4 regions of the Caballeronia zhejiangensis genome follow, and region 4 is predicted to be linked to each of the others. Evidence: predicted binding sites of a transcription regulator. Region 4 holds the regulator's gene; each other region holds the start of a gene.
What was found. The regulator FliA, encoded in region 4, starts transcription of late flagellar genes. The targets are predictions, from matches to a motif close to CTAAAGTTTNNNNNNNNNNNGCCGNTA.
Positions count from the first base shown of each region.

Region 1: the regulator FliA is predicted to act here: its motif matches at 3,037-3,063, upstream of motA (flagellar motor stator protein MotA).
Region 2: the regulator FliA is predicted to act here: its motif matches at 3,222-3,248, upstream of LDZ23_RS00500 (flagellin N-terminal helical domain-containing protein).
Region 3: the regulator FliA is predicted to act here: its motif matches at 2,596-2,622, upstream of motA (flagellar motor stator protein MotA).

Region 1 covers NZ_CP084283.1:115,161-121,107, forward strand. Annotated here, with positions in the region: gene LDZ23_RS00550 (glycosyltransferase family 4 protein) at 1-848, opposite strand, end outside; gene flhD (flagellar transcriptional regulator FlhD) at 1,485-1,808, shown strand; gene flhC (flagellar transcriptional regulator FlhC) at 1,827-2,381, shown strand; gene LDZ23_RS00565 (YfiM family lipoprotein) at 2,401-2,811, opposite strand; gene motA (flagellar motor stator protein MotA) at 3,109-3,969, shown strand; gene motB (flagellar motor protein MotB) at 3,995-4,993, shown strand; gene LDZ23_RS00580 (response regulator) at 5,061-5,438, shown strand; gene cheA (chemotaxis protein CheA) at 5,490-5,947, shown strand, end outside.
Region 2 covers NZ_CP084283.1:105,388-111,334, reverse strand. Annotated here, with positions in the region: gene LDZ23_RS00525 (DNA-3-methyladenine glycosylase I) at 1-517, shown strand, start outside; gene LDZ23_RS00520 (hypothetical protein) at 980-1,405, shown strand; gene LDZ23_RS00515 (hypothetical protein) at 1,422-1,799, shown strand; gene rpsU (30S ribosomal protein S21) at 1,914-2,126, opposite strand; partial or broken gene LDZ23_RS00505 (aldo/keto reductase) at 2,460-3,105, opposite strand; gene LDZ23_RS00500 (flagellin N-terminal helical domain-containing protein) at 3,349-4,806, shown strand; gene fliD (flagellar filament capping protein FliD) at 4,968-5,947, shown strand, end outside.
Region 3 covers NZ_CP084284.1:569,926-575,872, reverse strand. Annotated here, with positions in the region: partial or broken gene LDZ23_RS17150 (MFS transporter) at 1-929, shown strand, start outside; gene LDZ23_RS17145 (hypothetical protein) at 996-1,163, shown strand; gene LDZ23_RS17140 (hypothetical protein) at 1,256-1,528, opposite strand; gene LDZ23_RS17135 (helix-turn-helix domain-containing protein) at 1,660-2,478, opposite strand; gene motA (flagellar motor stator protein MotA) at 2,717-3,589, shown strand; gene motB (flagellar motor protein MotB) at 3,620-4,600, shown strand; gene LDZ23_RS17120 (Nramp family divalent metal transporter) at 4,662-5,947, opposite strand, start outside.
Region 4 covers NZ_CP084283.1:2,851,085-2,857,031, forward strand. Annotated here, with positions in the region: gene LDZ23_RS13715 (Rieske 2Fe-2S domain-containing protein) at 1-976, opposite strand, end outside; gene LDZ23_RS13720 (GGDEF domain-containing protein) at 1,189-2,283, shown strand; gene LDZ23_RS13725 (RNA polymerase sigma factor FliA) at 2,290-3,021, opposite strand; gene LDZ23_RS13730 (MinD/ParA family ATP-binding protein) at 3,040-3,957, opposite strand; gene flhF (flagellar biosynthesis GTPase FlhF) at 3,950-5,722, opposite strand.

The sequences.
Region 1 (5,947 bases), 300 kb from region 4:
TCCGGCACCGAACCGCGATTGAACGCGATCACCGGCGTGCCGCAGGCCATCGCCTCGATCATCACGAGGCCGAACGGCTCGTTCCAATCGATCGGGAAGAGCAGCGCCTTCGCGCCCGACAGAAATTCCGGCTTCTGCGCTTCATTGATCTCGCCGATGAACTCGACGTGCGCCTGCGAAAGCAGCGGTTCGATCGTCGACTTGAAGTATTCCTGGTCGACCTTGTCCACCTTGGCGGCGATCTTCAGCGGCAGACCGCTCTGGGCCGCGATCTTGATTGCGAGATCGGCGCGCTTTTCCGGGCAGATGCGGCCCAGGAACGCCAGATATTCCGGCTTCTTGTGGGGCTGCGGCGTCAGCAACTGGCTCGGCAGACCGTGATAAACGGTGTTCAGCCAGTTCGCCTGCGGCAGCGGCCCGCGCTGATTGTCCGAGATCGAAATGACGTTCGCCTTCGTGAACGTGTTGAAGATCGGCTGCAGTTCCGGCAGATCGAGCCGGCCGTGCAGCGTCGTCACGAACGGCGTGTCCATCTGCGTGAACAGCGGGAACGGCATGTAATCGAGGTGGAAGTGCAGCACGTCGAACTCGTGCGCGCGCTGGCGGACGGTTTCGAGCAGCAGCATGTGCGGCGCGAGCGCGTCGCGCACGGTCGGATCGAGACGCAACGCACGCGGCCACACGGGTTCGAGCGTCGCCTTGGTTTGCGAATCGCCGCTGGCAAACAACGTTACATCGTGGCCGAGTTCGACGAGCGCATCCGTCAGATAAGACACGACGCGCTCAGTGCCGCCGTAAAACTTCGGAGGAACTGCTTCGTGCAACGGTGCAATTTGTGCGATTCGCATAACGTGACTCTCCATGTAGGTAAGGCATTGCAGTCACGCTCCGGTCGAGCGCTCAACGCATGCCATTCGGGCGGGCCGCGTGTGGTTGGACGCCGCCCGAGACAGGCCCGGAGATGAAAAAACATCGCGACCGGGTTATCCCTTACCGATCATTATCGGGATCGAGACCGGCATTTCACTTCATTTTTCAATCGCTTATCGTTGTTACAGCGCGATACATGTGCTGTTACGAAGTCAGAAATTGCATCGATGGCGGCGATGAGGGCGGATTTGAAGCGTCGGACGCGCCGGGCGGCATGAATGAGCAATTCACGGTCCTGCGGCCTGAAAGGCGCGACAGCGCGCGCCCGTCGTAAAAATACGGGGCGCGGCTATTAAGTCAGACGAATACGTGCCGATAACGCATGTCTGCCGAGCGGCATCGAAGCGGCCGGCTTGTAAGAAATTTTCCTACACGATTCTTCGCGAAACTCCGTCGCAGCGTCGGATGCTTTATCCGACAGGCGCGGCGGCGGGCATCGGCGACAATCGAATCGACAACAGACAACACGCGCGGGGCCGCATTCGCGTTTCTTTGCGAATTCGAGCAAACGTTCCCGCCGGGCCTGACCAGCCACGTTTCGATTCGGGGAAAAGATGACGACCAGCACTACGAGTACGCTCGCGGAAATCCGCGAGGTGAACCTGTCGTACTTGCTCCTCGCTCAGCGGCTTCTTCAGGAAGACCGCATCTCGGCGATGTATCGCCTGGGCCTTTCGGAGCAGGTTGCGCAAGTTCTGGCTTCGCTGACGCTCGCGCAGGCAGTGAAAGTGGCGTCGTCGAGCCATTTGCTGTGCCGCTTTCGTTTCGATGACCACGCGATCCTTTCGTCGCTCGCCGACAAGGACCGCAGCGCGGCGCTCGCGCACGCCCACGCGGCGATTGTGCTGGCGGACAGTCCCGTCGAGCAGATCGGCTGACGCCGCGCGCGAAGCCCGATGGCGACGAAAAGCGTGGTCGCGGAGGTCCGCGAAATCACTTTGGCGATCGAGCTGATCGAGCTCGGCGCGCGCCTGCAACTGCTCGAAGCGGAAACGAGCCTGTCGCGCGACCGTCTCATCAAGCTCTATAAGGAACTGAAAGGCGTGTCGCCGCCCAAGGGCATGCTGCCGTTCTCGACGGACTGGTTCATGACGTGGCAGCCGAACATCCATTCGTCGCTGTTTCACGGCATTTATCGCTTCATGGCGGCCAACGACAAGAGCCAGCCGACGATTCACGCGATCGTGAAAAGCTACCGCCTCTATCTCGAACACGCGGCGCTGTACGGCGACGAACCCGTGCTGTCGCTCACGCGCGCGTGGACGCTCGTGCGCTACTTCGAATCCGGCATGCTCCAGACCAACGTCTGCACGCGCTGCCGCGGACGTTTCGTCGCACATGCGTACGAACTGCGCGCCGGTTACGTGTGCGGCCTCTGCCAGCCGCCATCGCGCGCGGGCAAGACGCGCAAGGCGGGCGCGGACCGCGAAGCGGGGCGGATCGCCGCCTGATCCGCGCGCCCGCGTCCGTCTAAAAGCGATCGTGGTACGAAAGCCCGACGGTCATCCCGTGCGGCGTGCGCTGATACATGATCGCCCAATGCGTCACCGATGCGCCGATCCACGCACCGAGCGCGTCGGCGGCCAGATCCTTGTAGGAGAAGCCGTCCGTGCGGCAGGTTCCGTCGACGATTTCCTTCACCAAGCCCGGCGCAGTGCCGATCAACGTGCCGTAGACGACCGGATGGTCCGAGCCGCGCGTCAAATAGGCGCCGAGCGCGCCGAACGGCGCGGACGCGGCCACGTGGGCAAGTTTGTCGGAGCCGGTCCAGCTATCCGATGTCTGCATACGCCAGCCGCCGCGCGAACCGCTGCAGTCGAAACCCGCATGGGCGAATGAACTCGCGGTCACTGTCAGCGCGAGCGCGCTGGCCTGTTTCATTGCTCTTGTCATCGTTCTCTCCGATTTCCCGACTTCGCGTCTCCAACAAAACTGAACGCGCGTTCGTATTATCGGCAGGAAATGTGATGTTTCGTGTCGAACGGGAAAATTTTGTTTCGCCGTTAGGAAAAGTTCGAGATTTCAGCGATTGAGACGCAGATTTTGCGAAACAGCGAGAAGGTCGCGCGGCAAACCGCACGGAACGTACAGCGGTTTGACCGTGCCCCAAAGTTTTCCAGTCGAGTGCCGTAAACCACTTAACGGCGGTCTTACCGCATCAAACGTGAGGACTCGACTGTGCTGATTTTCATTGGATCGCTCGTGACATTGCTGTCCGTCTTCGGCGGCTATGCCATCGAAGGCGGCCACCTTGGCGCGCTCATGCAGCCGGTCGAAATTCTGATGATCGCGGGCGCGGGCGTCGGCGCGTTCATCCTCGGCAACAACGTCAAGACCATCAAGGCGACGATTCAGGTGCTGCCGACGCTCTTCAAGGGCGCGAAGTACGACAAGAGCATGTACATGGAGCTGATGGGCCTGCTCTACGTGCTGCTCGCGAAAGCGCGCAAGGAAGGCACGCTCGCGCTCGAAGCGGATATCGAAGATCCGGCGAAGAGCCCGGTGTTCAGCCAGTACCCGAAGATTCTCGCGGACCATCACATCGTCGAATTCCTGACGGATTACCTGCGCCTCATGGTGAGCGGCAACATGAACGCGTTCGAGATCGAAAGCCTCATGGACGAGGAAATCGAGACGCATCACGTCGAAGGCGAAGCGCCGGCGCACGCGCTCACCAAGGTCGGCGACGCGATGCCCGCGTTCGGCATCGTCGCGGCGGTGATGGGCGTCGTGCACACGATGGCCTCCGCCGATCAGCCGCCCGCGATTCTCGGCGAGATGATCGCGCAGGCGCTCGTCGGCACCTTCCTCGGCATTCTGCTTTCGTACGGCTTCATCGGACCGCTCGCGAACGTCGCGGAACAGCGCGTCGCGGAGCAGACCAAGATGTTCCAGTGCATCAAGGTGACGATCCTCGCGAGCCTGAATGGCTACGCCCCCGCGATCGCGGTGGAATTCGGCCGCAAGGTGCTGTTCTCGACGGAGCGCCCGTCGTTCTCCGAGCTGGAAGAACACGTGCGCAAGGTCAAGTCGAAGTGACTTCCGCCATAGTCGAGACACAGCGATGAGCAACGATACCGATCGCCCGATATTCATCAAGCGCGTCGTCGCGGGCAAGAAAGGCCATCACGGCGGCGCGTGGAAACTCGCCTACGCGGACTTCATGACCGCGATGATGGCGTTCTTCCTGCTGATGTGGCTGCTTTCGTCGACGTCGCCGGTGCAGCGGCGCGGCATCGCCGAATATTTCCAGATGCCGCTCAAGGCCGCGATGGTCGGCGGCAAGACCGTCGGCATGGACAACAGCATCATCATGGGCGGCGGCCGCGACATTTCCAGCACCGACGCAGGCGCCGCGCGCAAGACCGATGGCGCCACGCAGCTCGCGCAGCGCGCCTCGTCCGACACCGACGAAGAACTGCTCAAGTCCGCGCAGGGCGAGCTCGAACGGCGCGAGCAGGTGCGCCTGCACGATCTTCAGGTGAAGCTCATGGCCGCGATCGAGGCCAATCCGACGCTGCGCCAGTTCAAGCAGCAGATCCGCATCGAATCGACGCAACAGGGCTTGCGCATCGAAATCGTCGATACCCAGAAGCGCCCGATGTTCGCGCTCTCCAGCGACGCCGTGCAGCCGTACATGCGCGACATCCTGCGCGAGATCGGCCGCTCGCTCAACGACGTGCCGAATCACATCGTCGTGCAGGGACACACAGACGCCGTGAAGTACGCGGGCGGCGACAAGGGCTACAGCAACTGGGAGCTGTCCGCGGACCGCGCGAACGCGTCGCGGCGCGAGCTGGTCGCGGGCGGCATGGACGAAGGAAAGGTGATGCGCGTGCTCGGACTCGCATCGACGCAAAACCTGAACAAGAAAGATCCGCTCGATCCGGAGAACCGGCGCATCAGCGTGATCGTGCTCAATCGCAAGACGGAGCTGTCGATGCTGCGCGACGACGGCTCACGCGGCGCGACGCTCGACAACGGCACGGACGCGAACGGCAATCCGTCGTCGGCGCTCGGCCAGCTCATTCCCGGCGTCGCGGTGAGACCCGCGGCGAAGTGAGCAAAAACCTCGAAAAAGACGCTCAAGTGTCGACACGTTTCGACCGTCATCCCGGCAAGAGACAAACATGATCAAACACATTCTGGCAATCGACGATTCAGCCGCGATGCGGCAAATCCTCTCGGCGACGCTGGCGGCGGCGGGTTACCAAGTGACCGTTGCGTCGGACGGCGACGAGGGGCTGGAGTGGGCGCTCGCGGAGCGCTTCGATCTGGTTCTGACCGATCAGCACATGCCGGGCAGAAGCGGGCTCGATCTGATCGTGGCGCTGCGCGGAAATCCCGCATACAAGGCGACGCCGATTCTCGTGCTGACGACCGAAGGCGGCGAGCCGTTCAAGGACGCGGCGCGCTCGGCGGGCGCGACAGGCTGGATCGAGAAGCCGCTCGATCCGGACCTGCTGACGGAACTGGTCGCCGCGCTCTCCGAAGAAACGCAGCACTAAAGCGAACGCACAAGACAACTCGCGCACGCACGCGCCGATGGTGACTCAAGCATGACACTCGACATTACCCAGTTCTACCAGACCTTCTTCGACGAAGCAGACGAACTGCTCGCGCAGATGGAGCAACTGCTGCTCGTTCTGGACATCGCGAATCCCGATCCGGAAGACCTCGCGGCGATCTTCCGCGCGGCGCACTCGATCAAGGGCGGCGCGGCGACGTTCGGTTTCACCGCGCTCACCGAAACGACGCACATCCTCGAATCGCTGCTGGACCGCGCGCGCAACAACGAACTCGTCCTGCGCCGCGACATGATCGACACGTTCCTCGCGACGAAGGACGTGCTGTCGGATCAGCTCGCCGCGTATCGCGCGAGCGCGGAGCCGGATGCGGCCGCGGCCGCCGCGATCTGCGCGAAGCTCGAGCGTCTGAAGAACGAACAGGCCGAAGGCGCACCGTCCGGCCGGATCGAGCCGCCCGCGCTGCCGGGCGCCGACGCGAACGTCGCGTC
Region 2 (5,947 bases), 290 kb from region 4:
CGACGACCGGCATCTGTTCGAAATGCTGGTGCTGGAAGGCGCGCAGGCGGGCCTTTCCTGGTCGACGATCCTCAACAAGCGCGAGGGCTATCGCGCGCTCTTCGCGGGCTTCGACATCGACAAGCTGGCGCGCTTCACCGAGAAGGACGTCGAGCGGATCGTGCAGGACGCGCGCATCGTGCGTAACCGGGCGAAGATCGAATCGGCGGTGCTCAATGCACGCGCCGTGAAGCAGATCCAGCAGGAGCACGGCTCGTTCGCGGATTTCGTCTGGTCGTTCGTCAACGGCAAAACGATCGACACGCCGCGCGATGCGAAAAATCCCACGCCCGCGTCCACGCCGGAATCGGACGCGCTCAGCAAGGCGCTCAAGAAATACGGCTGCAAGTTCGTCGGCACGACGATTTGCTACGCGTTCATGCAGGCCACCGGCATGGTCAACGATCACGCCGTGGGTTGCATGTCGCGAGAAAAACCTAAGACAAAACGGAAGACCGTTGCAAAAACCCCGCTTTGATCGATTCCTATGCGGAAAAATCTTGCCTTTTGACAACATCGTATAGCCTAATTTACGTGATCTAGGGTAAATCCTTATAGATGACGGTTTTTTTGCAGTGAAGCACGCGCAATTGCCCGAACTGCAAGGCTTTTGGCCGGGTTTTCCGCACTGCACGAACGTACGAGCCGTGTAAAAATGGCTTCCTCGCGTGCGCTGGCGCACCTTTTTACCGTTCCGAACCGTTATAACTGACGGTGTACGGATCGTCACTGAGTGTAGAAATCCGACGCGAGCACACAGGGCGCAGTCAGACCACACGCCCAGGCCGGGAAAACCGCCGTGCTCGGAGCAGAGGCCGGGCGGCGAGCGTCGATTCTGTTGCGCCACATTTGCAACGACGCTGCCGCTTTCGGTAAGCAGGTGCAGGTTCTCGAATACTTAAACGTATGGCCGCTGCGCAGGGGCGCAGGGGAGAAGATCATGAAAAGCTTGAACTTCCTGACGCATCAGGAGATTTTCAACAGCGCAGTCCAGCATCTTTTCGGACAAGGGCAAGCGGCTTTGCTGCCGCGGGGCGGCGGCGCCTATCGCGGATACTGCGGCGGCTGCCCTGTCGGGAGCTTCATCAAGCCGCGCGACTATTTCACCGCGATGGAAGGCGTGCCCATTCGCTTCATCGCGAAGCCGCCCGAGCAGGTGCCGGCGTACATGGATGTCGGCGTCGTGGCGCTGAAGCGCGCGCTGCTCCGTTCGCGCATCAACGTGTTCGATCCCAACACCGTCGAGCTGCTGTCGTGCCTGCAGAACGTGCATGACGTCTTCGGCAAATGGGAATGGCGCGAGCGTTTGACGTCGATCGCGCGTCAGTTCGGGTTGTCAGCCGAACTTCTTAAAACGGCCGCGTGATATTGCAGGTGCTGTGATGTTGAGCCCTATTACGATGTTGAGCCCGAAGGACATTTACGAGCGCGTCAGCGAGCACTTGCTGACGCAGCGCGCGGTCTCGGAAGACGACAACGGTTCGTGCAGGCTTCGCAGTCCGGAAGGCCGCAAGTGCGCGATCGGGTCGCTCGTGCGCGACGATGTGTACGAGCCGGAGCTGGAAGGCGTCGGCATTTCCTACTATCGGCATGCGCGGGACGGCGGTCTGCTGCGGGCGCTCTACGCATCGAAGGTGAATGCCTACGATCCGAACATCATCGATCTGCTGATCGAGCTGGAGGAAGTTCACGACTACGCCGAAATCGAAGAGTGGCCGGCGTTGCTCGCGGCGCTTGGCAGGCGTCACGCGTTCGTCTGAACGCCCTCGCTAAAAAAGGCAATAGAAACGAAAACGGCGGTGCGCCCTTACGGGTCGCACCGCCGTTTTGCCGTTCGGCGCGAGGATCCGAAAACCCTCGCCCGAACAAGACGCTTAGTGCATCTTCTTCGGCAGCATCTGGCTGCGCAGGCGCTTGCGCAGGCGCGCGACAGCGGCGGCCTTCTTGCGCTTGCGCTCGGTGGTCGGCTTTTCGTACGACTGGCGCTCGCGCAGTTCGGCGATCAGGCCATTGCGCTCGATGGTGCGGCGGAAACGCCGAATCGCGACATCGAACGGCTCGTTTTCTTTGAGGACGATAGTGGTCATGTAAATCCTGGTTTGCTAAACGTATTTTCAAGCGCGCGACGACTGCGAGTTGCCGCGCCCCGGCACTCCGATCGTCCGCCGGACGTGAGTACGGCGCGACGGACACGAGCAAAGCGGCCACGGAGGCCGGAAAAGAGAGCGTTGAGATTCAGCCGCGGAAGCGGCAGGCGCTTTCGAAAGAACCACACGAAGGCGCGTTTCAGAGCCGTTCGCCGCTGTTGGTTGACGTTGTCATTTTCAGCGGCGAAGGCAGGAAATCGGGCACATTTCTCGATTCGGGCGCGATGTTACCAGAACACCGCGCCATTGCCAACTCCCGCGCGCCGGCCAACTCAGTTGCGCGACCGACGTGGCGCTGGCGATCGGCGCCGTCACGCTCGGGCGCGCGATCATCCACGCGAGCGCGACCGTCGCGGGCGTCGTGTCGTTGTATTCGGGTTGCAGAATCTGATACGCCGGCAAGCCCGAATCCTTCGCGACTTTCAACGCCTCTTCTAGCCGCTCGCCCGTGTAGTTCGACGCGCCGATCACCCGCACCTTCCCCGCCTTGATGAGCGTCTGATACGCGTCGAGGGTTTCGTCGAGCGGCGTGGTTTCGTCGTCGTAATGGGAGAAATAGACGTCGATGTAATCGGTCTTGAGACGCCGCAGCGAATCGTCGACGGCCGCCGCGATGTTCGCCGCCGAGAGCCCGGCGCGCGTGGACAGCTTGCCGACTTTCGTCGCGAGCACGACCTGGTGGCGCTTGCCGCTTTCCCTGAACCACTTGCCGATGATCGTCTCCGATTCGCCGCCCTGATGCCCGTGACCCAGGCGGAATAGACGTCGGCGGTATCGATGAAATTCAGGCCGTGATCGACGAAGGCGTCGAGGATCGAGAACGACATGCGCTCGTCGGCAGTCCAGCCGAACACGTTGCCGCCGAAGACGAGCGGCGCAACTTTTTCAGTTCCGATGTGCCGATATTTCGTGTCTGCATGTGCGCTCCGAATGCGTCGTGAGGGACGGAAAAGCATACGCGCGAAATCGGCGCCTTGCCGGGCAAGGCTTCGCGGCCTCGCAACAGAATTCGTTACACAAATCGTTTGCGCGGGCCTTAAGTTTTTTTCGAGGGGCCCGATAACCACAAGTAGGCGGCCGGCTATCACCGAGCGCAGGACCGCCAGGCAACTTACTCGGTGCTTTAGCCAAAGCCAGATACAGTCTCCCAGGAGAGAACAAAATGATCGGTATCAACAGCAACATCAACTCGCTGGTTGCACAGCAGAACCTCAACGGCACGCAAAGCGCGCTGTCTTCGGCGATCACCCGCCTCTCGTCGGGCAAGCGCATCAACAGCGCTGCTGACGACGCAGCAGGTCAGGCAATCGCGTCGCGCATGACGTCGCAGATCAACGGTTTGAACCAGGGCGTGTCGAACTCGAACGACGCGGTCTCGATGACGCAAACCGCATCGAGCGGTCTGACCCAGATCTCCGACAACCTGCAGCGTATCCGCCAGCTCGCGGTGCAATCGGCGACGGGCTCGCTCTCTTCGACCGACCAGGCCGCTCTGCAAAAGGAGGTTGCCCAGCGTATCGCTGAAGTGAATCGTATCGCTTCGCAAACGACGTATAACGGCTCGAACGTGCTCGACGGCACCGCCGGCAAGGTCAGCTTCCAGATCGGCGCGAACGTCGGCCAATCGATCTCGGTCGATTTCTCGCAAGGCGTGTCGGCGGCTTCGCTCGGCAGCGGCTCGGCAAGCAAGGGTTCGGTGCTCGGCACGGTCAGCGGCCTCAGCCTGAAGAGCGACGGCACCGCGGCGGCATCGGGCACTACGCCCGCCATCACGTCGCTCAATATCCTTGCTGACGGCAAGGGCGGCTACACGTTCACGGATCAGAACAACCAGGCCATCGACAAGACCGCCAGCGACGCGCTGTTCACGGTCACTTCGAGCGTGGCCGGCGCACCGAGCACGATCACGGCCAAGGCTGGCGGCGCGCTCGCGCCGAGCAGCCAGTTCGCAGCACTGAGCACGGCGAACACCGCAAATACGCCGAGCGCTCCTGCACAGTCGGGCACGGTCATCGGCACGGTGTCGAACCTGAACATCGACGCGGCGACGGGAAAGGACGCAACCTCTTCCACGACGTCGTTCATCACCTCCGTGACGGCGAAGGCCGACGGCGCAGGCGGTGTCACGTTCTTCGACCAAGACGGCAAGAGCCTCGGGGACGGCATTGCCGCCGGCTCGGTTGCGAAGTCGTTCCTGACGGTGAACGCAGGCGCAACGACGACTCCGACGACTTTCTCGCTCACATCGGCCGCGAACGTGTCGGCCAACACCGCAGTTGACGCGGCCAGCAAGCTGAACGCCGCTCCGAGCCTTGCGGACATCGACATCAGCTCGACGGGTGGCGCCAACGCCGCGATCCTGTCGATCGACAACGCGCTGAACACGGTCAACTCGCTGCAAGCAAACCTCGGCGCTGCGCAAAACCGCTTCACGTCGATCGCTTCGACTCAGACGCAACAGTCGACCAACCTGTCGTCGGCACAATCGCAAATCACCGACGCGAACTTCGCGCAGGAAACCGCGAACCTGTCGAAGGCTCAAGTGCTGCAACAAGCTGGCATCTCGGTGCTGGCTCAAGCGAACTCGATGCCCCAGCAAGTTCTGAAGCTCCTCGGCTAAGCAACATCGCCGACGCTGTAGCCGGCGCGCATCGGCAAGTACAATGCGCGCCGGATGTAAAAAGCATTGCGTCGGGAGCTCGTCTCCCTGTGCGCGTTTTCGGGAGACGATTACTCCCGCTCAATTCCAAGCGATCGCGAAGCAATACGACCGGAGTACTCATGACCACCGTAGCCACGACAACGGGTTCCACTGTCGATCCGACGAGCGCCGTACAGCAGGCCGCACAGTCGATCATCAGCGGTTCCACGAACTCCACGATGGACGTGAACTCGCTCGTCAGCGCGATTGTCAACGCGAAGGTCGCAGGACAGACCGACGCGCTCAACAACAAGAAGACGGCCGACAACACGCAGCTCACCGCAATCGGCACGTTGAAGTCGGTACTCTCGCTGCTGCAGAGCTCGATCACCAATCTCGCGAACGGCACCGCGCTTTCCGCCTTCACCGCCACCGCTGACGGCAAGGGTCTCACGGCCACCGCGGGCAGTGGCGCGGTCGCGGGTGGCTATTCGGTGAACGTGCAGAACATCGCGACGTCGCAGTCGATCACGTCGGGCGCGTTCAAGTCGACCGACACCCTCGGCAGCGGCTCGATGACGATTAACGTCAACGGCAAGCCTAGCACGATCAAGATCGACAGCAGCAACAACACGCTCTCGGGCATCGCTTCGACGATCAATTCGGCGTCCGACAATCCGGGCGTCACCGCGACCATCATCAACGGCACGGACGGCGCGCACCTCGTGCTGCGCTCCTCGTCGACGGGACTGTCCAACGGCATCAATATCACGGTCGATGCGGACGACAGCACGTCGCCGCTCAACAAGCTCGCAGTTAAGACGACGACCGTGGCCTCGAGCACGGCCGCCGATCCCAACGATCCGACCAAGACCATCACTACGCCCGCGCACACGTCGATCGACAGTACGGGCGGTTGGAACCAGAACACGGTCGGCCAGGACGCGAATCTGACGGTCGCGGGCACGGCCGTAGTGAGCTCGAGCAACACGATCAAGGACGCAATCACGGGCGTTTCGATGACGCTCGCGTCGGACTCGGTCGGTACGACGCAGACGCTCACGATCGGCCAGGACGTCAGCGGCCAGAAGACGACGATCGAAGCATTCGTCACGGCGTA
Region 3 (5,947 bases), on a different replicon from region 4:
CGCGGCGTTCGGCTGGCGCAGCATTTTCTGGGTCAATCTGCCGATCTGCGCGGCGGGCATCGTCGCGACGCTCGCGTGGATAGAAAACGCGCGACCCAAAGATGCCGGTCGTGCGCGCGGCATCGACCTGCCCGGCCAGGCGCTGGCGATCGTCGCGCTCGCCTCGTTCGTCGGCGCGGTGATCGAACTGCGCCCGCTCGGACCGATGCATCCGCTCGTCATCGGCGCTTTGCTGCTCGCGCTGGCGGCGGGCGGCGCGTTCATCGCGATCGAGCGCGAAAGCCGCACGCCGATGCTGCCGCTGTCGCTCTTCGCCGAGCGCACGTTCAGCGCGGCCGTGGCCTTCGGTATCGGCGTGAATCTCACCTACTATGGAATGGTCTTCGTGCTGAGCCTGTATTTGCAGCGCGTGCTCGGTCACACGCCCTTGCAGACCGGCCGCGTTCCTGCCGCTGACGGGCGGATTCCTGATCTCGAACCTGGCGAGCGGTCCTGTCGTCGCGCGCTTCGGCTCGCGCGGCCCGATGATCTTCGGCGCGCTGCTCGACGCCGCCGGTTTCGCCGCGCTCGCCTTCGTCGATGCGACGACGCCCACGGCCGCGCTGCTCGTGCCGTTCCTGCTGATTCCATCGGGGATGGGACTCGCGGTCCCGGCGATGACGACCGCGCTGCTCGGCACCGTCGGCCAGCCGCGTGCGGGCACGGCGTCGGCGGTGCTCAACACGGCGCGGCAGGCGGCGGGCGCGATCGGCGTCGCGGCGTTCGGCGCGCTCGCGGCTCATGGCGACGGCGCGGCGAGCGCGCACCAGATCGTCGATGCGGTGCGCTGGTCGGCGGCGATCTCCGTCGCGCTTCTGTTGTGCGCCGCGTTGATCGCGCGTCATGTGAACAATCCGGCGAGCGCGAACGCCGAAGAACGTGTTACCTAGAGACGGACGTCGGGAACGGCCGTTGCAACGCCCAGGTAAAGCCGCGAATCTTTTGAGGACAACACCATGTCGACAATGCCCCGCTCCCCCGAGGAGCCGCTCGAACCGGACCCGGACAAGCTGCTCGATCCCGACGCCGCGCCGAACCCCGAAGATCCGGACATGCCTGACGGCCCGGATTCCGCGACGCCGATGGTGCCCGCCGATCCGAAAAACGGCGAACCGCGCATGTAGAACGCCGGGCGGCCATCGCGCGCATAAAGCAATGCCCGCGCGGCCTTGAAAGCGGCGCGGGCATTCTTACTGATGCTCGTGGACGAAGAGCGTTACAGGCTAGTGGTCTGCACCGCGCCGGTTTCCAGCGCACGCTCGATGAGCGCTTCCTGCTGCGCCTTGCGAACGGCATCGGCGACGAGCGTATCGGGCGCTTCCACTTCGGCCTTGATCGCGCCGATGATGCCGTCCGCTTCGACGATCACGAGCGATTCCGCCGAATCCGCACGGCTGATGATGACGCGCAGCGGCCCGCCGCCCTCCGCGATGCTGGCGCAAAACTGCATCGTTTGCCCGCCGATCACTTGTTCGAATGTTTGAATCATCGCTGCCTTCCGCGTTGGTTGGACAAAAGCTGACACAGGCTGCGCGCCAAGCGGCGCGCAGCCTGCTTTCTCATTGATCCGCGCATGTCGACTAGGTTCAATTCTGTAAGCATGCGCGGCGCGACGCAAGCTCAACGTCTTGCGTCGGCGAGTTCGCGAAGGATGGCGGCGGTCGAATCGTCGGCGGGAAAGAAGGCTTCGATCGCAAGCTCCGACAACGTGATGTCGACGGGCGTGCCGAAAACCGTCGTCGTGCTCAAGAACGACAGCACGCCGTGCTGCGTGCGCAAACGCAAGGGCACGACGACGGGATCGGTCTCGCCGCGCGGCTCGTGGGTCGCGTGACGCGGCGCGGGATACGCCTCCAGTTCGGCCAAGAGCGAGACGAGCGTCGCATCGCCGGACACGTCGATTTGCCGGCGCAGGCGCGCGAGCAGATGCGCGCGCCACTCGTGCCAGTTGTCGATGGCATCGGCGAGACCTTGCGGATGCATCGACAGCCGCAGCACGTTGACCGGCGGCACGAGCAATTGCGCATCCGCCGATGCGACGAGCGGCGCGAAAGCCGCGTTGGCCGCGATCATCGTCCAATGACGATCGACCGCGAGCGCGGGATACGGCTCATGCCCTTTGAGCACGAGATCGACAGCACGCCTGGCAGCGGAAAGTTGCGGATCGGCCAGCGCGCGCTCGCGATAAAGCGGCGCATAACCGGCCGCGACGAGCAGCGTGTTGCGCTCGCGCAGCGGCACGTCCAGTTGCTCGGCGAGGCGCATCAGCATGTCCCGGCTCGGCAGCGAGCGGCCCGATTCGACGAAGCTCAGGTGACGCGTGGACACGTCCGCAACGCCTGCGAGATCGAGCTGGCTCATGCGCCTGCGCTGACGCCATTCGCGCAATAGCGCGCCGACGTCCGATCGAACGGCCGGATGTACGAGGGTCGAGTTCATGCAACCGATGTTAGACGAAACATGATCACGCGATCCATTACCTGCGAAGTAAGCGGCGCCACGAACGTAACATTTACGCCGCAAACATATGCGAAGAAAAACTTGCGCGCGACACCCTAAATCTCCGGCACTTTCGCGCCGATAAGTCCAACAACAAGCGAACAATGCGTCGCGAGCCGTGCGCGTCTCAATCCCGAGCACGCACGGCCCGCGGCGCCCGGACTTTTGCGGAGAAATCATGTTTGTCATCATCGGATGGTTGTTGGTCATCGGCTCGGTGATCGGAAGCTTCGTCGGCGTCGGGGGCCACCTCGCGGCCCTCGTGCAACCGTTCGAGCTGCTGTGTATTTTCGGCGCGGCGATCGGCGCGTTCGTCGTGTCGAATCCGACCGCGACGCTCAAGAAAACGTTGCAATCGATTCCGAAGGCGTTCAAGGGCGGCGGCTACACGAAAGAGAAATATCTCGCGCTGATCGCATTGCTCTACGAACTGCTTCAGAAGGCGCGCAAGGAAGGCATGATGGCGCTCGAAGCCGATGTCGATGCGCCCGAGTCCAGCCCGGTCTTTCAGAAGTACGAGCACGTCATGGCCGATCATCATCTGCTCGACTTCATCGTCGACTATCTGCGCATGATGTCGGCGGGCAATGTCAACGCGCTCGAAATGCAGGATCTGATGGACGAAGAGCTCGACACGCACCACACCGAAAGCTCGATCGCCGCGAACGCCATTCAGAAAATGGCCGATGGCCTGCCTGCATTCGGTATCGTCGCCGCGGTGATGGGCGTCGTGCACACGATGGGCTCGGTCGGCGCCGCGCCCGCCGTGCTCGGCGAGATGATCGCGGGTGCGCTCGTCGGCACGTTCCTCGGCATTCTGCTGGCGTACGGCTTCATCGGCCCGCTCGCGGACCTGCTCAACGCGAAGGGCGCGGCCGAAGCGAAGCCGTTCCAGTGCGTGAAGTCCGTGCTGCTCGCATCGATGAACGGTTATGCGCCGACGATCGCGGTCGAGTTCGGCCGCAAGGTGCTCTTCACCGCCGATCGTCCGAGCTTCAAGGAACTCGACGACGCGGTTCGTGCCACCAAGATGCCGAAGGCGGCTTCGTGATGACATCGGGTACGCAAAGGACCAACGCACATGGCTGAGAAACCGTCACGCGATCCGCTGCAGTCCGTGCTTGCGCCGACTGTCGTCGTCAAGCGCAAGAAGAAGGCGCACGGACACGGCCATCATGGCGGCGCATGGAAGATCGCCTACGCCGACTTCGTCACCGCGATGATGGCGTTCTTTCTGTTGATGTGGCTGCTCGGATCGACATCGAAGTACGACAAGGAAGGCATCGAGCAATACTTCAATACGCCGCTTTCCGCATTGTTCGGCAACGATGGCGGCGCGTCGGCGCATACGAGCGTCATCGCGGGCGGCGGCAGGGATCTGTCGAGCACGCGTCCGGGTGAAGGCAACAAGACCCAGACGCAACCGGTGCCGCAATCGATCGCGCGCGCTGCCGTTGCGATGGACGACTTGCGCAAGCTGCAGCAACTCAAGCAGAAGCTGATGGCGCTCATCGAGCAGACGCCTGCGCTGCGCGCGTACAAGGATCAGATTCGCATCGCGATCACGAGTGAAGGCTTGCGTATCGAGATCGTCGATTCGCTCAAGCGGCCGATGTTCGCATCGGGCAGTTCGAGACTCGAAAGCTATGTGACGACGATTCTGACGAACATCGGCGCATCGCTGAACGATGTCGATAACCGCGTGTCGATCGCGGGGCATACGGATGCAGTGCCCTATTCCGGCGGTCAGGCGGGCTATTCGAACTGGGAGCTTTCGAGCGAGCGGGCGAATGCCGCGCGGCGCGCGCTCGTCGCGGGCGGCATGAAGGAAAGCAAGGTGCTGCAAGTGCGTGGACTGTCCGACGTGCTGCCGCTCAACAAGGATGTCGTCGACGAGCCGACGAATCGGCGGATCAGTATTCTCGTGCTGAACAAGGCCGCGGAACAGGCGTTCTTCCGCGATGGCGGCAGAACCACGGTCGATGAAACGCGGCCTGTCGAAGCGGCGCTTCCCGCGCCGGTCTCGGTCAAGTCGGATGCGCCGGCGGCGGTGGTGAAGTAGACAACGCTCGCGGCTTGACGAAGCGCCATGCACATCGAATCGTGCATGGCGCTTTTTCATTTCAGCCGAGCCACTCCGCGACCGTCTGCACCACGAGCCAGACGTTCGCCGCGCTGATGACCACGAACAGCGCCCACGCGACGAGCTTCATGGACGGTTTGTTCGCGAACGCTCCCATGAGGCCGCGATCGCTCGTCATCCGGATCAGCGGATAAAGCGCGAACGGCAGTTGCAGGCTCAGCACGACCTGACTCGCGACGAGCAGCTTGCCGACCGCGCCGTTGCCCATCACGTACACGCCGATCAACGCTGGCACGAGCGCAAGCGCCCGCGTGATGAATCGGCGCTGATAGCACGGGATTTTCAGTTGCAGGAACCCTTCCATGATGACCTGCCCTGCAATGGTCCCGGTGAACGTCGAACTCTGGCCCGATGCAAAGAGCGTCACCGCGAAGAGAATCGCCGCAAGCCCGGTTCCCACGATAGGCGCAAGCAGCTTGTACGCATCTTCGATCTCGGTCACTTGCGTGTGCCCCGTCGCGTGAAATGCCGATGCCGCGAGAATCAGGATCGCCGCATTGATCAGCAGCGCGAGAACGAGCGACACGATCGTATCGAGCCGCGAAAGATTGATCGCCGATGCAAGGCTCTTCGCATCGCGATTCACCACGCGCGTCTGCACGATCGAGGAATGCAGATACAGGTTATGCGGCATCACGGTCGCGCCGAGAATGCCTATCGCGAGATAAAGCGGCTCGCGATCGCTCAACGCGTGAATCGATGGCACGAGCCCGGCAGCAACCGAAGGCCAATGCGGTTTGACGAGCACGAGCTCGACGATATAACCGACGCCGATCGTCGCGATGAGCCCGAGCATGATGGCTTCGAGATCGCGAAAGTTCTTGCCTTTCAGGCCCAGCACGATGAGCGTATCGAATGCGGTGAGCACCACGCCCCACATCAGCGAAACGCCGAACAGCAAATGAAACGCGAGTGCGCCGCCGAGCACTTCCGCGAGATCGCACGCGATGATCGATAACTCCGCGAGCATCCATTGCACGTTCGCGACCGGTTTCGCGTAACGCTCACGCGATAGCTGCGCGAGATCCTTTCCCGTGACGATGCCAAGGCGCATCGAAAGACATTGCAGCACCATCGCCGCAAGACTCGACAACACGACGACAAAGAGCAGGCTATAGCCGTAGCGTGAGCCGGCTTCGATATCCGTCGCCCAGTTGCCCGGGTCCATATAGCCGATGGAAATGAGCAGGCCCGGCCCCGCGAATTGCAGAAGCTTCTTCCATAGCGGCGCGCCCGGCGAAACGGCGACGGAGCCTTTGACTTCCG
Region 4 (5,947 bases):
CGTCGCGATTCGCCGTCGTCGTCCCCCAACCAAACCCCATCCCCGCCAACCACCTCCTATAAGCCACCGCCATCCGATCGCACTTCTGATGCAACTCCGCATCGAGATCGAGCGGCAAGCGCTGCGGCCATTGCGACTCCACCACCGGCGTGTCCTGCATCAAAATCTCCATATTGAAGTCGTATAACTCGCGATCGGAATGCGTCGAATCATCCTCGTGAATCGAGACGAGCCACGCGCGCGTCTCTGTCTGCGTCACCGGCGACGCCGCCAGCATGATATGCAGCGCGCCCTGCCCGCCCGACGCCATCTTCGTCAGCTTCGCGATCAAAGGCCGCTTCACGCGATACACATAATCGATCATCGCGCCGCCGCCCTGCCCCGGCATTCCCGCCGGTTGCCAGTATCGGCATTGCCGCGCTTCCAGACCTTCATCGCTCGCGACGACTTCGTAATCGGGCACTTCCGTATGCGTGTCCTCGCCCAGAATCCCCGCATGCACGAACGAGAAATGCGCCATGTCCAGAAAATTCTCGACGACGCGCGGCGCCGACGACCTCACCGTCTGCGGCGCGAGATTGATGCGCCGGCCACCGGGAATCGCGGCTTCGGGAAAGAAATCGAGCGCATACGCAGGCTCGCCGAAACACATCCAGATAACGCCGTACTTCTCTTCGCAAACGAAAGTCGTCGCGCACGCGCGCTTCGACGGACGCAATGAAGGATTCGACGGAATCCGCAAACACTGTCCTTCGATGTCGTAACTCCAGCCGTGATACGGACACACGATCTGATCGCGCATCACATGCCCGAGCGACAACTGCGCGCCCCGATGCGGACAGTAATCGCGCCACGCATGCGCCGCGCCGATGCTGTCCCGCCACACGACGATCCGCTCATCGGCCACGATGAATCCGCGCGCGCCGCCTTCCGGTACGTCTTCGCTATTGCAAACGGGCAGCCATTCGGCAGCCAAAGAAATGGATTCGTCGCGCATCGCCGTGAATGAGAAATGGACGTTCTTAAGCTGTTCTTACACGAAACACAGCGTCTTCGCAAAACGTTGCAAAATAGCGGATCGCTCGCTCGGTGCAACTCGATACCACTCCATTCAGCCGATGCCATGCGACGGGGCCGCAGTACTTGGCAGCAAGATAAAAGAAAGAAATCACCATCCAGGGGTTCAGTATGGAGCAGGCGCATCAACCGGCACGCCGGACTTATGCCTTCGCATGGTCCGAACACCGGAATCCGGAACGCGAGCAGGCCACGCTGCGGGTCTGGATGGGAGCGGTGGTTCTTCTGGCTTACGGCGTTTTCGCGTGGCTCCGCCCTTCACACGATGCCTTCCTGACCACGCGCCTCGTCGCGCTCTATGTGTCTTATGGGGCGATCACGCTTCTGATCGTCAGCCGCATGAGCGCGCCTTCTGTTGCGCGCCTGACCGTCACGACCATCGCCGATCAGACGATCCTCGGGCTCGCGCTCGCCGCGGGCGGCGCAACGGCGCTGCCGCTTCTCTGGGTGATGTTCTGGTTTCTGATCGGTTCGGGATGCCGATACGGCAAGCGCACGCTCGCCGTATCGTGCGCGACGGCGCTCATCATCGTCACGGCGATGGCCGTCTGGCAGCCGTGGTGGCACGAGAATCTTCCCGCCGCGATCGGGCTCGCGCTGAGCGTACTCGGCGCATCGGTGTATCTGAGCGTGCTCGTCGATCGGCTCGGCAACGCGAATCGCGATCTAGCGCGTCAGGCATCGACCGATCCGCTCACGGGTCTGTCGAACCGGTACGCGCTGGAAAGAGTCGTCGATCGCGCGATGAACGCGCCCGAAGCCAATGGCGATCACGCCACCGCGCTCCTTCTGATCGATCTCGACGGCTTCAAGGAAGTGAACGATACCTACGGTCACGCCGTCGGCGATCTGCTGCTGCAAGCCTTCGCGGACTCGCTCGCGAAGCGCATGCGCAAGTCGGACACCATCGCGCGTCTGGGCGGCGACGAGTTCGTCGTGCTCGCGCATCAGATGCGCGACCGCGACGCCGTGTTGTCGGTGGCCGACAACATCCATTCGGCGCTCGGCGAAATTACGTCGGTGCAGGAGCGGCCGGTGTCGGTATCGGCGAGCATCGGCGCATGCCTGCTTTCGAGCGCGGCGTCCGCGCATCAAACCGGCATGACCGCCGTGCTGCGCGCCGCCGACCGCGCGATGTACCGCGCGAAAAGTCTCGGCGAAGGGAAAACGGTCTTCGCCGAGACGCGGGACTTCGAGATCAGCTAGGGAACGTCAGGCCTCGACGCTCGTCCACGCCTGCTCGCGCAGCTTCGTGCGCAGACGCGCGACCGCTTGGCTGTGCAACTGACACACGCGCGACTCGCTCACTTCCATCACCGCGCCGATTTCGCGCAGGTTCAGGCCGCGTTCGTAATAGAGGCTCATCAGGAGCTTCTCGCGCTCGGGCAGCTTGTCGATGGCTTCGATCAGCGCGCCGCGAAGGCTGTCGTCGAGCAGCGCGGACAGCGGATCCGAACGATCGACGCAATAGCGGTCGAGGAACGGCTCGTCGTCGGCGGAGCGATCGAAGTCTTCGTAATAGATCAACTGGCTGCCGTGCAAGTCCTGAAGCATCGACTGATATTCGTCGAGCGGCATCTTCATGTGCTCGGCGATTTCCTGCTCGCTCGCCGCGCGGCCGAGGTTCTGCTCGACCTTGTGCACCGCCGATTCCACTTCGCGCGACGTCTTGCGCATGCTGCGCGGCAGCCAGTCGTTCGCGCGGAGCTCATCCAGCATCGCGCCGCGGATGCGCTGGCTCGCATATGTTTCGAACTGCGCGCCCTGATCTTCCTTGTAGCGGCTCGCCGCGTCCAGCAGGCCGATCATGCCGGCCTGAATGAGATCGTCGAGATCGACGCTCGCCGGCATCTTGGCGACGAGTTGGAGCCCCAGCCGTCGAACGAGCGGTGCGTATTTCGTCAGCACTTCCGACTGTGAGAGTTTGCCTTGGGCGTTATACATCTTGGTCACCTATCTTGATCACATCGACGCCGTGCTGCTCAATGCAAAGTCGTGAAGCGCAGCCGCACGATGCGACGCCTCCCGCGCGCCCTGTACAGAGTCGCTAACCGGATTTCGCGCGTCGGCCTGGCCGCCCGCATCGCGCATATAAGGCGCGGGGCGCATCGGCCAGTGCAGGAGCTCCGCCGCGATTGCGCGGTAGTCGCGCGCCGCGGCCGTGGCCGGGAACGCTTCGACTGCGCAGCGTGAGAGTTCCATCGCCCGAGCGACGCGCGCATCCTCGGACACATATCCCGCCTGCACGAGCGACACGGCCAGATACCGGCTCGCGACGCCCGACAGGTTGTCGAACGCGACCGCCGCGTCGGCCGGGTTCTGCACGTGATTGACGAGCACGCGGAACTGGCCGATCGCATGGGCGTAGTGCAGTCGTTTCATGCACGCATACGCCTCGGTGATCGCCGACGCGGCTACCCGCGTCACAATAAGAAAGTCATGCGCCTGCGCCGCGAGCGTCGACAGCGCGCCGTGGCGATCGAGTTGCGCATCGATCAGCACGATGTCCGCCGGACCGTCGAGCAGCGCGCGGCATTGCGCGGCATCGTGAACGATGCGTTCGTCGCGCGGCGCGGCCATCAGCGAGAAGCCGAACGGCGTGCGCTCGACGGCATCGCCGAGCATGCGCCGGCCCGACATCACCGAGGCGAGCGCGCCCGCGTCTTCGGTGCCCACGAGACGGCTCACCGATCCCGCGTTGCGGTGCTCGTCGATCACGAGCACGTCCTTGCCGTGGATGGAAAGCGCCGCGCCGAGATTCACCACCGCCGACGTGCATCCGATGCCCGCCGGTCCGCCCGCGACCGCCACCACGCGCGAACCGGCGCGCGTAAGGAGCCGTCGCAGGCCTTCCGCCTGGTCGAGCACGAACTTATCCAAAGTGCACCTCATGCAGTTCGGTCGTGGCGCGCGCGGACAACGCGGACAGCAGCGCAGGCGTTTCTTCGTCTTGCGGCACGAAGGGCGAGTTGTCGCGCGGGATGCAGAACGCGCTCTTGATGAGAAACCGCTTGGTCGCGACGTACAGGTTCTCCGGCACTTTCTGACCGGTCGACACGTAATGCACCGGCAGCTTGTAGCGGATGACCGTATCGAGCACGCCGCCGAGATTCGTCGCTTCGTCGAGCTTGGTCAGGATGCAGCCCGCGAGCGGCGGCTGGTCCGCCGCGCTCTTGTAGGCCTGCACGACTTCGTTGAGCGTGTCGCCGTGGCTCGTCGCGTTGAGCAGCAGGATGCGCTGCACCGGATGACCCGCGCCGCACAGCATCGCGATCTGATCCGAGACCATGCGATCGCGCTGGCTCATGCCGATCGTGTCGATCAGCACGATATGTTTGTTGCGGAGTTCCGAAAGCGCGAGTTGCAGGTCCGCGCCGTCTTTCACCGCGTGAACCGACACACCGAGAATCTTGCCGAAAATGCGCAGTTGCTCGTGCGCGCCGATACGGTAGCTGTCGGTCGTGAGCAGCGCGACCTTGCTTGCGCCGAAGCGCATCACGCAGCGCGCGGCGAGCTTGGCCGTCGTGGTCGTCTTGCCGACGCCAGTCGGGCCCATCAGTGCGAACACGCCGCCGCGTTCCATCAGCGCGTCTTCGCTGTCCATCACCGGAATGTTCGATTCGAGCACCTGCTGCACCCACTCGAGCGCGCCTTCGACGCTCTCGAGTTCCGGCATGTTGTCCACCATCATGCGGACGAGCTGCGCCGAGAAACCGGCGGCGAACAAACGCTTCGTGAGCGCGCCACCCGTCGGGTTGCGGCGCTGGCGCTCGCCCCACATGAGACCGGAGAAGTGCTCTTCCATCATCGAGCGCATCGACGAAAGCTCGTTCATCACCGTTTCGTTGACGACCTGCTCCATGCGCGTGCGGATCGCTTCGGTAACGACGGCCGCCGCGTTCGCGGGCAAGCCATCGAATGCGTGTTCCTTCGATGCCGGCGCGGCGTTCGCCTCGGCTGCTTCGGCGTGCGGCGCGCTCGCGTTGATCTTCTGCGCGGCGCGGCGCGCGGCGATTTGCGCGGCTTCGCGTGCCCAGTCGGGCGTTTGGACCTTCGGCTCGACGGCGGCTTCCGCGCGCTTCGTTTGCTGACGCATGGCGTAGCGGGCCGAGTCCGCCGTCTTTTCGACGCGCGTCTCTTGCGCAGTCACCGGGACCGGCACGCCCATGCCGCGTGCGATCGCAGCCGACGCGGTCAGCGGACGGTTCGACGGCATCGACGCCTGCTGCGCGATGCGCTTCGCATGCTCGATCAGCCACGGATTGGAATCGGCCATCGTCGGCGGCGTGTCGTCTTCTGCGCGAGCTTCCGGCTCGGCGTGAAATTCATCGTCCGCATCGGTGTTCGCGCCGAAGACGGACGAGAACACATCGCCGCTCGCGTACGGATTCGCGGCCGGCTGCTTCGCCGGCATCGCGGCTGCAGCGGCGGCCAGCGCGGCGCGCGACGTGCCCGCCGAACGTGCTGCCTGTTCCTTCGCGGCGGGCGAGATCGACGCGATGTCGCTGTCCGCGACGCCGACGATCTCGACCGAGCCGTCATCGAGCGTGCGATTGGACAACACGATGGCATCGGGGCCGAGCGCTTCACGAACCTGGCGCAGTGCGTCGCGGCTGTTCGCGCCGATGAATTTACGAATGTTCAAACTTGCCCCCGATGAGGTGAAACTGCGATCTTTAGCAAGCGGACCCACTTGGCTCGTTGCCGTGTCCGCTTTTCAGTGAAGCCATTATTGCGAACTTGAGTCTTTGTCCATCGCTGGATAAGGGGTGAGAAAAAGGGGTATTTCGGCTGATGGAAGCGCGCCGTGCATCGCAAGGGCGGGCGTTTGCGCGGAAAAAGATTCCGCTTCGCCCGTTTCCGCGCGCGG